4 regions of the Alteromonas sp. HB246098 genome follow, and region 4 is predicted to be linked to each of the others. Evidence: predicted binding sites of a transcription regulator. Region 4 holds the regulator's gene; each other region holds the start of a gene.
The links. The regulator sigma-54, encoded in region 4, starts transcription at its own class of promoters, with help from an activator protein. The targets are predictions, from matches to a motif close to GTTGGCACGNNNNTNGNNT.
Positions count from the first base shown of each region.

Region 1: ACYTPF_RS04985 (flagellar basal body rod protein FlgF) is a predicted target of sigma-54. The motif match lies at 1,201-1,219, and genes of this name have one in related genera.
Region 2: glnA (glutamate--ammonia ligase) is a predicted target of sigma-54. The motif match lies at 1,893-1,911, and genes of this name have one in related genera.
Region 3: ACYTPF_RS09710 (EF-hand domain-containing protein) is a predicted target of sigma-54. The motif match lies at 1,383-1,401, and genes of this name have one in related genera.

Region 1 covers NZ_JBTZUG010000001.1:1,153,776-1,156,966, forward strand. The annotation lists gene flgG (flagellar basal-body rod protein FlgG) at 1-372, opposite strand, end outside; gene ACYTPF_RS04985 (flagellar basal body rod protein FlgF) at 419-1,162, opposite strand; gene flgE (flagellar hook protein FlgE) at 1,388-2,773, opposite strand; gene flgD (flagellar hook assembly protein FlgD) at 2,788-3,191, opposite strand, start outside.
Region 2 covers NZ_JBTZUG010000005.1:212,190-215,380, reverse strand. The annotation lists gene typA (translational GTPase TypA) at 1-1,519, opposite strand, end outside; gene glnA (glutamate--ammonia ligase) at 1,978-3,191, shown strand, end outside.
Region 3 covers NZ_JBTZUG010000003.1:393,566-396,756, reverse strand. The annotation lists gene ACYTPF_RS09715 (phosphatase PAP2 family protein) at 1-488, opposite strand, end outside; gene ACYTPF_RS09710 (EF-hand domain-containing protein) at 621-1,316, opposite strand; gene ACYTPF_RS09705 (GFA family protein) at 1,636-2,034, opposite strand; gene ACYTPF_RS09700 (aromatic ring-hydroxylating oxygenase subunit alpha) at 2,082-3,137, opposite strand.
Region 4 covers NZ_JBTZUG010000007.1:238,596-241,786, forward strand. The annotation lists gene ptsN (PTS IIA-like nitrogen regulatory protein PtsN) at 1-243, opposite strand, end outside; gene hpf (ribosome hibernation promoting factor) at 257-544, opposite strand; gene ACYTPF_RS15595 (RNA polymerase factor sigma-54) at 575-2,056, opposite strand; gene lptB (LPS export ABC transporter ATP-binding protein) at 2,130-2,855, opposite strand; gene lptA (lipopolysaccharide transport periplasmic protein LptA) at 2,858-3,191, opposite strand, start outside.

The DNA of each region.
Region 1 (3,191 bases), on a different contig from region 4:
GTCGTTAAGTGAAAACTGACCATTCCGTGAATAAGCAATAGTGCCGTCGGGCTGCAAAATTTCAAAATAGCCGCGGCCTTGAATTGACATATCCAACGCATTTTCAGTCGTCAGCAAGTTACCCTGCGTATGTGCTTTTTGCGTAGCGACCACTTTTGAACCTGAACCAAGCATTAGTCCAGATGGTAGTTCGGTGTCAGCAGAGGAACGACCGCCTGGCTGGTTGATATTCTGATAAAGCAAATCTTCAAATACTGCGCGGTCTTTTTTAAAGCCTACGGTTGATGCGTTTGCTAGGTTGTTAGACACCACTGCCACATCGGTTTGTGCGGCGTCTAGTCCGGTTTTACTAATCCATAGTGCTGGATGCATGTTAACCTCCGACGTTGCTCAAAGGGCAACGGTGTTTAAAATTCGTTTACAGTATGCGCAACAAAGAATTGCCACGGGTATCAAGTTCTTCCGCTTGTTTCATCACTTTTACTTGAAGCTCGTAGTGACGCTGAAGACTTATCATGTCTACCATCTCTTCAACAGCATTTACGTTAGAACCTTCAAGCATGCCAGACGCCACTTTTACGTTAGCGTTAGCGGGCGCAATTGAGCCATCTTCCATTCTAAATAAGCCGTCGGTGCCTCGCTCCATATCAGCGTAGTTTGGAGAAACTAGCTTGAGACGTCCTACTTCCTCGATAACATTGGCTGGGGCTCCTAGCTGCCTCATGGACAAGGTGCCATCAGCGGCAATGTTAAGATTGTCCAAAGGTACTGGAAGAAAAATAGGGCCGTTATCGCCTAGCACCACACGGTCGTGAATGTCTGTCAAAATTCCGTCATCGCCTAGTTTGAAGTTGCCATCACGGGAATAAGCTTCTTGACCATTTTGATCTTGCACCGCAAACCACCCATCCCCTTGAATGGCCACATCTAAATCTCGATCCGTTTTAATCATTGGACCCGACTCATAATTGTTAGACGGGCTTTCAGTCATAGAAAACACGCGGGTTGGCAAACCTTCGCCGTAAGCCGGCATCGATCTCGCTTGCTCTAATTGAGCTCTAAACCCGGTTGTCTGCGCGTTGGCTAAGTTATTGGCTCTAACCCCAGTTCCTAATAGGTCTTGGGATGCGCCACTTGCTGCAATGTAGAGAAGTTTGTCCATGACTGACTTTTGACTCTGATTAAACCTTAAGCAAGATTTTGCAAAGGCGATGCCAACCTGTGGATTTTTAACCCAAGTAGAAAATATGAAAGGTATTAAATTGATATTTAAAGGAAAATAAAAGAGCCGCTGTTGTGCGGCTCTTGTAAACATCGGCAATAATGGCGGGCTTGAACGCCAACGTATTGCCGCTTTTATATTCTAATAGACGGCGCTTTACCTTAACTATCGAATGTTCAGAATAGTCTGGTTCAGTGAGTTGTTAACTTCGAGCGCTCTTGAGTTAGCCTGGAAGTTACGCTGAGCAATGATCATGTCGATTAGCTCGGTGGTCAGGTTAACGTTGGCTTGTTCAAGGGCCGATGAATTAATCTCACCGAAGGTACCGGTTGTTGCTTCACCCGCTAGAGCCTCACCTGAAAGAATACTTTCTTTCCACTGTGTGCTGCTCTCTTGTGTTAGGCCTTGTTCGTTAGAAAAACGCACCAGTGCAACACGAACAATAGGCTCAGAGGTTCCGTTAGAGAAAGTAGCGCGAACTAGGCCATCAGGGCCGATATCGATACCTGTTAATCGGCCTACTGGCAGACCATCTTGCTCTAATGACGTTACTTCAAAAGCAGAAGCGAACTGAGTCGGCTCATTAGGCGTAGCGCTATTTACATCAAGATTAAAATCTATGCTTATCTGCTGCGTAGGATCAGAGCCATTTGCAAGGATACCCGCACCTAGCGCTTCAGTTTGCATTTTAAAATCTAGCGTGGGTAAGCCATCTGGCGTTTCCATACCAGAGAAATCACCACCTTGAGAGAAAATAAGTTTAGATGCGGTTACGGCATTACCTGTATTACCGCCCACCGAGTTAACTGCTGTAGTAGGGTCGGTATCGGCACCCGTCGAATCAGTCATGTCTACAAGGGTATCGTCTATCGCGGTAGCAACATACCACTCGTTGTCTACACCTGTTGCATTATCCTTGATAAAGTAATAAGTCATTACATGACTATCACCTAAAGAGTCATATACAGTAACCGACGTAGCTGCGTTGTATGTTAATGGATCTTCTGGGTCAAAATCTTGCGGATCTAACGCAGCATCGCCAGCCGGTAAGTTCATACGAATATCAACTTCTGTGGTTTGTGCTGGCGAACCGGATGAATCAGGTATACGCACAGGTTCCGTCGTACTTAATGCAACTGATGCACTTGTACCGTCAGAGTTTACTGGGAAACCCAGAAGGTTGTCGCCGTTACTGTTAACCACAAAGTTATCACTATCTAATTTAAACTGCCCAGCACGAGTGAACGAGAAATCCCGTGACGTAATTTCAGGTACGGTAGCAAAAAAGCCGTTACCTGTAATCGCTAAATCGAGCGACGTGTTGGTAAACTGAAGGCTGCCCTGAGAAAATTGCTGAGCAACTTCTTGAGTAAGTACACCGTCACCCACTTTCGTTTTGCCGCCTGAAAGCAATGATGCCGCATAAACGTCGCCAAATTCAGCTCGTGATTCTTTAAAGCCAACTGTATTAACGTTTGCGATGTTGTTGGCGGTTACATCCAAATCTTTTTGTGCGGCCGATACGCCACTCAGTGCAATATTAAAAGACATTATTGATTCTCCTACTAACTGCCGATTTGGATGACGTCATCAAGATTGATACTGACATCACCATCCAAATTCAAAATTACGCCCTGACCACTGCCGGCCAAGCTGACACTTCCAACATGACGATTGACGGCAGTATTCAGCTGAACACCTTCACCGTTTAGTTCGCCGGTAGCGCTGATAACATATTCTCCAGGTTCCATCTGGTTGCCGTGTTTATCTTTGCCATCCCATTCAAACTCAATGTTGCCCGCACTTTGTGTACCTGCATCAATGGTTTTGATTACTTCTCCAAACTGGTTCTCAATGTTTATCGTCATGTTTTGAACCGTTTTCTCGTTTACAATAACGCCTGAAAGGCCTTCCCCTTCATTCGCCATGTAACCGACATTGCCTTGAACTAACACGTTTTGACCGATGA
Region 2 (3,191 bases), on a different contig from region 4:
TAAACAGGGCGTTAGTCAATGCTTTACCGTTTGCGTTTGCGATAAGTACACCGTTTTTACGCTTACCGATAATACCGCCCTTGTACGGACCGTAGTGATCGAACGTGTGGTAAAGCAAACCAGAACCAGATGTCATTGTCATAAAGTCTGTTTGGAAACCAATTAGGCCACGGCTTGGAATAATGAAGTCGATACGTACGCGACCTTTGCCATCTGGAGACATATCGGTCATTTCGGCTTTACGAAGACCAAGCTGTTCCATGATTGAGCCTTGGTGCTCTTCTTCACAGTCAATTGTTAGTGTTTCGTAAGGTTCTTGTGTTTCGCCATCAACTTCTTTAAGAATTACCTCTGGACGAGATACAGCAAGCTCGTACCCTTCACGACGCATGTTTTCAATAAGAATACCTAGGTGAAGTTCACCACGACCTGATACGCGGAACTTATCAGGGTCTTGAGTTTCTTCAACGCGAAGCGCAACGTTGTGCACTAGTTCGTCGTTAAGACGCTCTAGGATGTTACGTGACGTTACATATTTACCTTCTTTACCCGCAAACGGAGACGTGTTTACTTGGAAAGTCATAGTAACAGTAGGCTCATCAACCGTAAGTGGAGGAAGCGCTTCAACTGTATTTTGGTCACAAATGGTGTCAGAGATCTTAAGTTCGCCAAGACCTGTGATAGCAATGATGTCGCCGGCATGTGCAGATTCAACTTCGTGACGTGCAAGTCCAAGATAGCCGTAAACCAGACCAACTTTACCGTTACGCTTTTCGCCATCAGCAGTAACAACTGTCACTTGTTGGTTTGGCTTAACTGAACCGCGCTTAACACGACCTACACCAATTACGCCCACGTATGAGTTGTAATCAAGCTGAGAAATCTGCATTTGGAAAGGACCGTCTACGTCTGCATCAGGTGCAGAAACTTGCTCAACGATAGTTTCAAATAGTGCATTCATGTCTTCTTGAGGCTCGTCTGCATCGTGTGATGCCCAGCCATTTAGTGCAGAAGCGTAAACAACTTGGAAATCAAGCTGCTCGTCAGTTGCGCCTAGGTTATCGAAAAGGTCGAATACTTGATCCATTACCCAATCAGGGCGTGCGCCAGGCTTGTCGATTTTATTGATAACAACAATTGGCTTAAGGCCTTGGGCAAATGCTTTTTGCGTTACGAAACGCGTTTGTGGCATTGGACCTTCCTGTGCATCTACAAGTAGAAGTACAGAGTCGGCCATTGACATTACACGTTCTACTTCACCACCGAAGTCAGCGTGTCCTGGAGTATCTACGATGTTGATACGGTAGTCATTCCAGTTAATCGCTGTGTTTTTAGCTAGGATGGTAATGCCACGTTCTTTCTCGATGTCGTTCGAGTCCATTACGCGCTCTTCTTGCTCGCCTCGAGATTCAAGGGTGCCAGACTGCTGTAACAGTTTGTCTACCAGGGTGGTTTTACCGTGGTCAACGTGGGCGATGATTGCGATGTTACGCAATTTACTAATATCAGTGGTATTCATGCTTATATAGAGCCTGTGTAAATCGATGCCAACTTAATTCGGGAATCGAATTAGTCTGCATTAGATTTGTTGCAAAAAAATGCAGATAGAGAAATTTGCGCGGATTGTACAGAAAAACCACGACGTTTGCGCACCTTTTTTTGATAAGAAGTCACTTTTATTAGAATTACCTCTTCAGTTTAAAAAATAACCATCACATTTGCACCGAATTGAACATATACGGTGGTGGTGTGATACAAAGTGATCTAGGCTAGATGACATAAAAGTAACAATTAAGCACCACTATGGAGCATTAACGCACCTTGCTGGTGCATTGCTATTCAAATGGAAGTGATAGATGCCTGTCCATGCCGCAAAATTCGGCTTGCTTGTAAATGGCATGATAATCGCTTTCACTTTTGCCACTGTTGGAGTGAAGCTGATCATTCCGCATTTTTACATTAAACCTGGAGGACACGATGTCAGTAGATAAGGCATTAGAACTGATTAAAGAAAGTGAAGCGAAGTTTGTAGATTTACGTTTTACCGACACTAAAGGTAAAGAACAACACGTATCAATTCCTGCAAGTGTTGTTGATGAAGAATTCTTCGAAGAAGGTAAAATGTTCGACGGTTCTTCAATTGCTGGTTGGAAAGGCATCAACGAATCAGATATGGTTCTTCTTCCAGACGCAGACAGCTGCGTAGTAGACCCTTTCGCAGAAGAAACACAAGTAAACATCCGTTGTGACATTGTTGAGCCTTCAACAATGGAAGGTTACGAGCGTGACCCACGTTCTGTTGCACGTCGCGCAGAAGAGTACTTGAAATCTACAGGTATCGGCGACACATGCTTCTTCGGCCCAGAGCCAGAGTTCTTCCTTTTCGACGACGTGCGTTTCCATACAGATATGGCAGGTTCGTTCTACAAGATTGACTCTTCAGAAGCAAAGTGGAACTCAGGTGAAGAATTCGAAGGCGGCAACATGGCTCACCGCCCTGGCGTTAAAGGCGGCTACTTCCCAGTACCTCCGGTAGATTCTGCTCACGACATTCGTGCTGCTATGTGTATGGTTATGGAAGAAATGGGCCTTGTTATTGAAGCTCACCACCACGAAGTAGCGACAGCGGGTCAAAACGAAATCGCTTGTGAATTCAACACGCTAGTTAAGAAAGCGGATGAAATTCAAGTGTATAAGTATGTTGTACATAATGTTGCACATGCATACGGCCAAACTGCTACCTTTATGCCTAAGCCTCTTGTTGGCGATAACGGTTCTGGTATGCACTGTCACCAGTCTATCTCTAAAGACGGCGTTAACATCTTCGCAGGTGACAAATACGCAGGTCTTTCTGAAGAAGCACTTTACTACATCGGTGGTATCATCAAGCACGCGCGTGCAATCAACGCCTTCGCTAACGCTTCTACTAACTCTTACAAGCGTCTAGTTCCTGGATTCGAAGCGCCGGTAATGCTTGCATACTCTGCGCGTAACCGTTCTGCATCAATTCGTATTCCTCACGTAACAAGCGATAAAGCGCGTCGTATTGAAGTACGTTTCCCTGACCCAACAGCTAACCCTTACCTAGCGTTCTCTGCAATGCTAATGGCTGGCCTTGACGGTATCAAAAACAAGATCCATCCTGGCGATGCTATGGATAAAGACTTATACGACCTACCTGCAGAAGAAGC
Region 3 (3,191 bases), on a different contig from region 4:
TGTGCATCGCGCTTAGTCCTCGACCTTCCAATAACTGCCGTAGCAGCTAAACCCGCCGCTGATGCTAATAGTAGAGGTCCAGAAGTCCGAGGTATTGAGCCTGCCACTGCCGCTACTGCTGCCGCATGTCCTGATGGCATAGAGTTAAATTTGTCTTTCAATGCCGGGCCTTTTATTTCAGGGCCGCTCTCAGCTCTAGGACGCTTTCGTCCAATCAATCTCTTAAGGCCTGCATTAAGTAGACCTGCCACTGAGGCTGATAACGTCGATTTTAGAAGGAAGCGTTGTATTTTTGGAGCGTCCGTCATCTTAGATACAGCATAGGCTGAACCTGTTATTGCGGCGACTGATGGCGGCGTCGTTGCATTGCTTAATTTACTAGATGTAATGAGGTGTTCTTTACTCTGCGCATTGTCTGAACTGGGCCCATTCATTTGGCGCAGTGCTCGGTACGCGAGTAAACTTTTAAGTCCTGTTGAAGCTAACATAAAAAATCCTTTATTCGATGAAGTGATGGGAAAGAAAGGGAATCAATACGTGCAGGCTTGATAGCACGTGTACAGAAAAAGTATTTAAACAATAAAAAGAGCCGCACGAGCGGCTCTTTTCTTACTGCAACATTACTCTTCCGAGTTACCGTCTAAATTTCCTTCAAATGAGCGCTGATAACGCTTAAATTCTGTGCGCGTAATCAATTCATCATCATTTAAATCAATTTTATCGAAATTGCGCGTTACGCCACTTCTTGAGGCTTCAGCTTTGGTAAGCTCGCCATCGTTGTTTGCGTCCATCATTTCGAATTTACTACGCGCGATTACTGCTTCATCTGCGATCACCGTCTTATCGTTCACAACAGTATCTTCGGCTACTTTATCGACCTTTGTCTTTTCTAAGTTTCCATTAGCTTTAAGCTCAGTTTCAGCTCTTAACTCATGAGTCAGCCTTTTATCTTTTGTTGCTGCGACCACTTCATCTACATCGGTGTCAACTTTAACTTTTGTTTCCATGGCTCCTTTTTTGCCCATGCTCACTTTCATAGACTTTACCGTAGCGAGCACTTCATCATCGAAATGTTGAGGGTGTTTCATAACATGAGCATTAAATTCTTTAGCTGAAAGTTTCATGTCTGAATTGGTATCAATTTTAGAGAAGTGCGCATAAATCTCATCGTCGTCTGCCTCTTCTCGTGAAATGTATCCATTGTCATCGTTGTCTAAATCAACAAAGGTTGTGTCGATTTTTTCCATGTCGTCGCCAGCAAATGCACCAGCAGACAGAGCGGCACTAATTAATGTAGCAATAGTTAACTTTTTCATATCTTACTCCTTGGTTTTTCGGCCTCCATACTGCTTAAAAACGGAGGAGAGAATTCACAATGGACTATTCACAGCATGTGCCATTCTAGTAAGTGTATGAAAAGTAGATGGTTTAGGTTTTTGCGGGGCTAGTTGGCGTAACGCTGAATTGTGAGAACTATAGAATTTCATGCAAAAGTTACCCAATGATTTTAACAAAAGTGATACATGATGATTTAGGTTCGCTAAGACCATAAGCATCAATCGACCTGCAGCTATTCAAGCAGCGAGTTTTGTTTAATATAAAGTCACCAAGTTTCGAATGAGTGCTCGATGTTTGTTACGGTAAACGTTCGAATTTTGTAATTGTTTCTAAACTTTGTTCCCACGCAGCTTTGCTTACGCCGAAGATATGTGCAGTAGGTTTAATCAGTAGTTTTGTATCCAGACACCCAGCGGGTACGGCTAGAATGTCACCGAGTTGAGTACACGGAAGGGCTGAACCACAGATTTTACAGAAACTTTTGCTATGACGCGTGTTCTCGAGCGTGAAGTTGACTACAGCGTCAACACCCGATGCCCAAGTTAATATAGCCGAACTTGAAAACAGGTTGGCTGCGAAGGCCGAACCTGTATCCTTTTGACAGTGTTTGCAGTGGCACAGATAAAAACTGTCAAAATCACCCTCAATTTTAAAAGTTACCGAACCGCACAAACAAGACCCTTTGTAATTGTTCATCAAAACTCCTTTTTTGTGAAATAACACTATTTAAAGCACCAAGACTGCTACTGTTTAGCAAGCCAATCGTAAAAATGCGCCACGCCTGCTTCTAAAAACGGTTCTATGGGACCGTGTTCTTCTTCGTCTGATAAATAAAGTGCACGTCGACCTTTCTCTAACAATAGGCAGGCTTCTTCATCTTCTACCGCTGTTTCCATATAGGCCGCTTTTTCGGCTGCAAAGTAGTCTGGCATATCTTTATAAAGTGCTTCGGGATAATAAAACTCAACGTGGTTTACACATGCGCCTGCACCCTTGGGATAAATCGTGCTGACGACAATAATATCTGGGTACCACTCAATCATAATATTAGGGTACAAAAAGCACCATATTGCGCCAAAGCGAGGAAGTGTTTGCCCGAATCGTGCCAATAATGCGTCTTGGAACTCTCTGTAACGCGGTGTTGTGCGCTTGGTAAGCTGGTCGCCTAGCCCAACTTTTTGAACTGAAAAATCATCGCCAAACGACCATTCTAAATCATCGGGTTTAACAAACTGGCGAAGCCCAGGGTGCATGGAGTACACGTGATAGTTCTCTAGATAGATTTCGACGAATGTCTTCCAGTTAAATTGATATTCCGTGGTTTCAGAACCGGCGTAAAAGTAATCGGTAAAGTCGAGATAGTCCTCAAGCCCAAGGGCAGATAAGTCCATATTAGGAGAGCGCCCTCGAAATAGAAGACCGTTCCACACTGACAGTGATTCCTTTTTCAACTGACCGCTAGGGGCATCCTTAAAGTGGGGCGCACCTTTAAGCTGGCCTGTATTGTCATAGCCCCAGCAGTGGAGTTTACAAACTATGCTGCGTGCCCGGCCTTGCCCTTCAAGAAGTTGAGCTTGTCGATGTAAGCAAACATTGGATATAAGTTCATGGTTCTCACCCTGATTAAATAACACATAACGGTCGTTAAAGTGCGGCAGAACCTGATAACTAAACTTCTCTGGCACCATGAGAGAATGGCCCGCATAAGCAAGCCCACGAGAGAATGCCTGTTCGATTTCCTGCTGGCTTTCATTAGCATCAAAATAACTTTTTATAGAAGGGTGGATAACGGTTTTCATAGTTTAAAATAGGTATTAAAAACGCATTGCGTTAAGTCGAAATTATATAGGCGC
Region 4 (3,191 bases):
TACAACAATTGCTATTACCTTCTCAAGGCCAGCCAGGCGACCGTGAGGCAGTGCTATGCCGTTGCCAATACCCGTGCTACCCATACGTTCTCGAGCCATTAAGCTATTTAAAACCGTTGCCTGGTCGATGTTATCATTTTGCTTGGCAGCGATATCAGCGATGATCTCAAGAATTCGCTTTTTACTATTACACTGAACCGCACACTCGGTGCGGTCCAGACTTACGATGGCTTGTATATCCATGCTTAATTAACTACTAATGTTTTTTCAGTTTTTCCTTATGCTTGATTACCTGCCGGTCGAGTTTATCAACCATGCTGTCAATCGCCGCATACATGTCGGTATTTTCTGAGGATGCGAATACTTCAGCGCCACTTAAATGAACAGTCGCTTCGGCTTTTTGATTTAATTTTTCAACGTTCAGGATGACATGCACATTAGAAATGTGATCAAAGTGACGTTCAAGTTTGCTGAACTTCGTATCGACATAATTACGCAAAGAGTCGGTGATTTCGACATGATGACCAGTGAGGTTGATTTGCATATTTCGTCTTCCTTATATATTTAAGCCTAGTTAAATAAGGCTTTTGCGTTGGTTCGACGGTGGGATCGATAACGATTCCCGATATTTTGCTATTGTTCGCCGAGCGACTTTTATGCCTTGCTCTGCCAACAACGAAGCAATCTTGCTATCACTTAGCGGCTTGCTAGGATTTTCCGCAGCCACTAACTTCTTGATCAATGCACGAATCGCTGTAGATGAACATTCACCACCTGACTCAGTTGCTACGTGGCTTGAGAAGAAATACTTCAATTCAAAGATACCACGAGGCGTATGCATATACTTTTGCGTTGTCACACGGGAAATAGTCGATTCGTGCATATCTACCATTTCTGCGACATCATTTAGTACCATTGGTTTCATCATTTCCGGGCCGTGCTCAAAAAAGCCCATTTGCTGCTGCACAATACAATTTGCGACCTTCATTAAGGTATCGTTACGAGATTCAAGGCTCTTTATGAACCACTTGGCCTCTTGCATGTGTGAGCGGATGAATTGTGAATCGCTACTGTTCTTAGCACGGCGACTCATTGCTGCGTACTGTTGATTTACGCTTAATTTCGGCAGACTGTCGGGGTTCAGCTCAACCACCCAACGGCCATTTTTCTTGGTTACCGAGACATCAGGAATAACGTACTCAGGCTCTTTAGTAACTAAAGCACTACCTGGACGTGGATTCAAGGTTTGAAGTAAACGCATTGCTTCGCGCAGCTGATCTTCTTTTAATCGGCTCTTACGCATTAGGGTGCGGTAGTCTTTACTGCTCAGTAAATCTGAATATTCCTCAATAAGCTGCTTCGCTTCAGCAAGCCACGGTGTGTCTTCTGAAAACTGGCGCAATTGCACCATAAGACATTCTTGAGGGGTACGAGAACCTGAACCAATGGGGTCGAACATTTGAATACGCTTAAGTACACATTCTATTTCGTCCATTTCGATAGGCTCTTCAAGATCATCATCGTTGACCGCTTCTAAGATATCGTCAAGAGTAACGGTCAAATAACCTGATTCGTCAATCGAATCGATGATTGCAGTAGCAATGGCGCGGTCAGTATCCGAAAAATGAGTGAGGCGCATTTGCCAAAGCAAGTGCTCTTGTATGTCTTCAGTGGTCTCACCTTGAAAGATTTGTTCATCATCATTAGATGGACCAGGTGCTGGCGCAGAAGAAGCGGAATAATACTCATCCCAAGTGCTGTCGATAGGTAGCTCATCGGGAAGGTCATTCTTCTCCAGTGCATCTCCTGCTTCTAGCGTGTCGCTTGATGCAGAAGCTGTCGCTTCAGCAGCGCTATCGTCACTATCGACATTGTTCTTTTCTACTTGTGGCTCGTCGCTACCTTCTTCCACTTCTAAAAGCGGATTAGAGTCGAGCGCTTCTTGAATCTCTTGCTGAAGATCAAGCGTAGAAAGCTGCAGCAGCTTAATGGCCTGCTGCAGCTGAGGTGTCATGGTAAGTTGTTGGCTAAATTTTAGCTGTAAAGATGGTTTCATCTACGTCTTATTTAAATGCTCTAAATTAAATATACCAGAGCGAAACTGAAAAATGACAATTCGGTTACACTAACTATAGCCTGAATTGTTCGCCTAGGTATACGTCCCTTACTTTTTGATTACTTAAAACCTGTTCCGCAGTTCCTTGCGCAATAAGCTCGCCATGACTCACAATGTACGCTTTTTCACAAACATCCAATGTTTCGCGTACGTTATGGTCCGTGATAAGGATACCAATACCCCTATCTCGCAGATGCTGTATTATCTTCTTTATATCATTAACTGATATTGGATCAACACCGGCAAATGGTTCGTCTAACAAAATAAACTGTGGTTTTGCTGCCAGAGCTCGTGCAATCTCTACGCGACGCCGTTCTCCCCCTGACAAACTCATCCCCGTACTATTACGTATATGGTTGATATTAAATTCATCAAGTAGGGCATCTGCTTCTTCTTCTTGCTGTTGTGAATTTAAATCTTTACGGGTTTGCAAAATGGCCATGATATTTTCATGTACCGTAAGCTTTCTAAATATTGATGCCTCTTGCGGGAGGTAGCCTATACCGCGGCGTGCGCGCTCATGCATTGGCTGGTGAGTAAGCTCATTATCATCAATTTCGATCTTGCCTTTGTCTAAGTTGACCAAACCTACAATCATGTAAAAAGTAGTGGTCTTACCAGCTCCATTAGGGCCGAGAAGACCAACAATTTGACCGGTAGACACTGAAAGGCTTACGTCGCGAACAACCTGTCGCGATTTATACGATTTAGCAAGGTTTTTAGCGCTCAAAGTTGCCATTGCTATTCATTGTCCTCGTTGTCTTTCTTAGACGATGTTTTACGAATGGTGTCAGGGGTAAACACTGTGGTTACACGACCTTCACCATCTTCACCGGCGCCACCCGTTGCAAGCAATTGTTCAGTAATCATATCGAACGTAATCTTATCACCTTGCACTTTACTGGTATCTTGCTGTAGCTCAGCATTACCCGCCAGAGAAATAGTGCGATTAATTACTTCATAGCGAATTTCATTAGCTTTCGCTGATACCGGTGTACCGTCTTCTAGTGATTGAGAATAGCTTGCAGGGTTGCCACGAGCGATAAATATTTCACGGCCGCTGCCATCTGTAGCT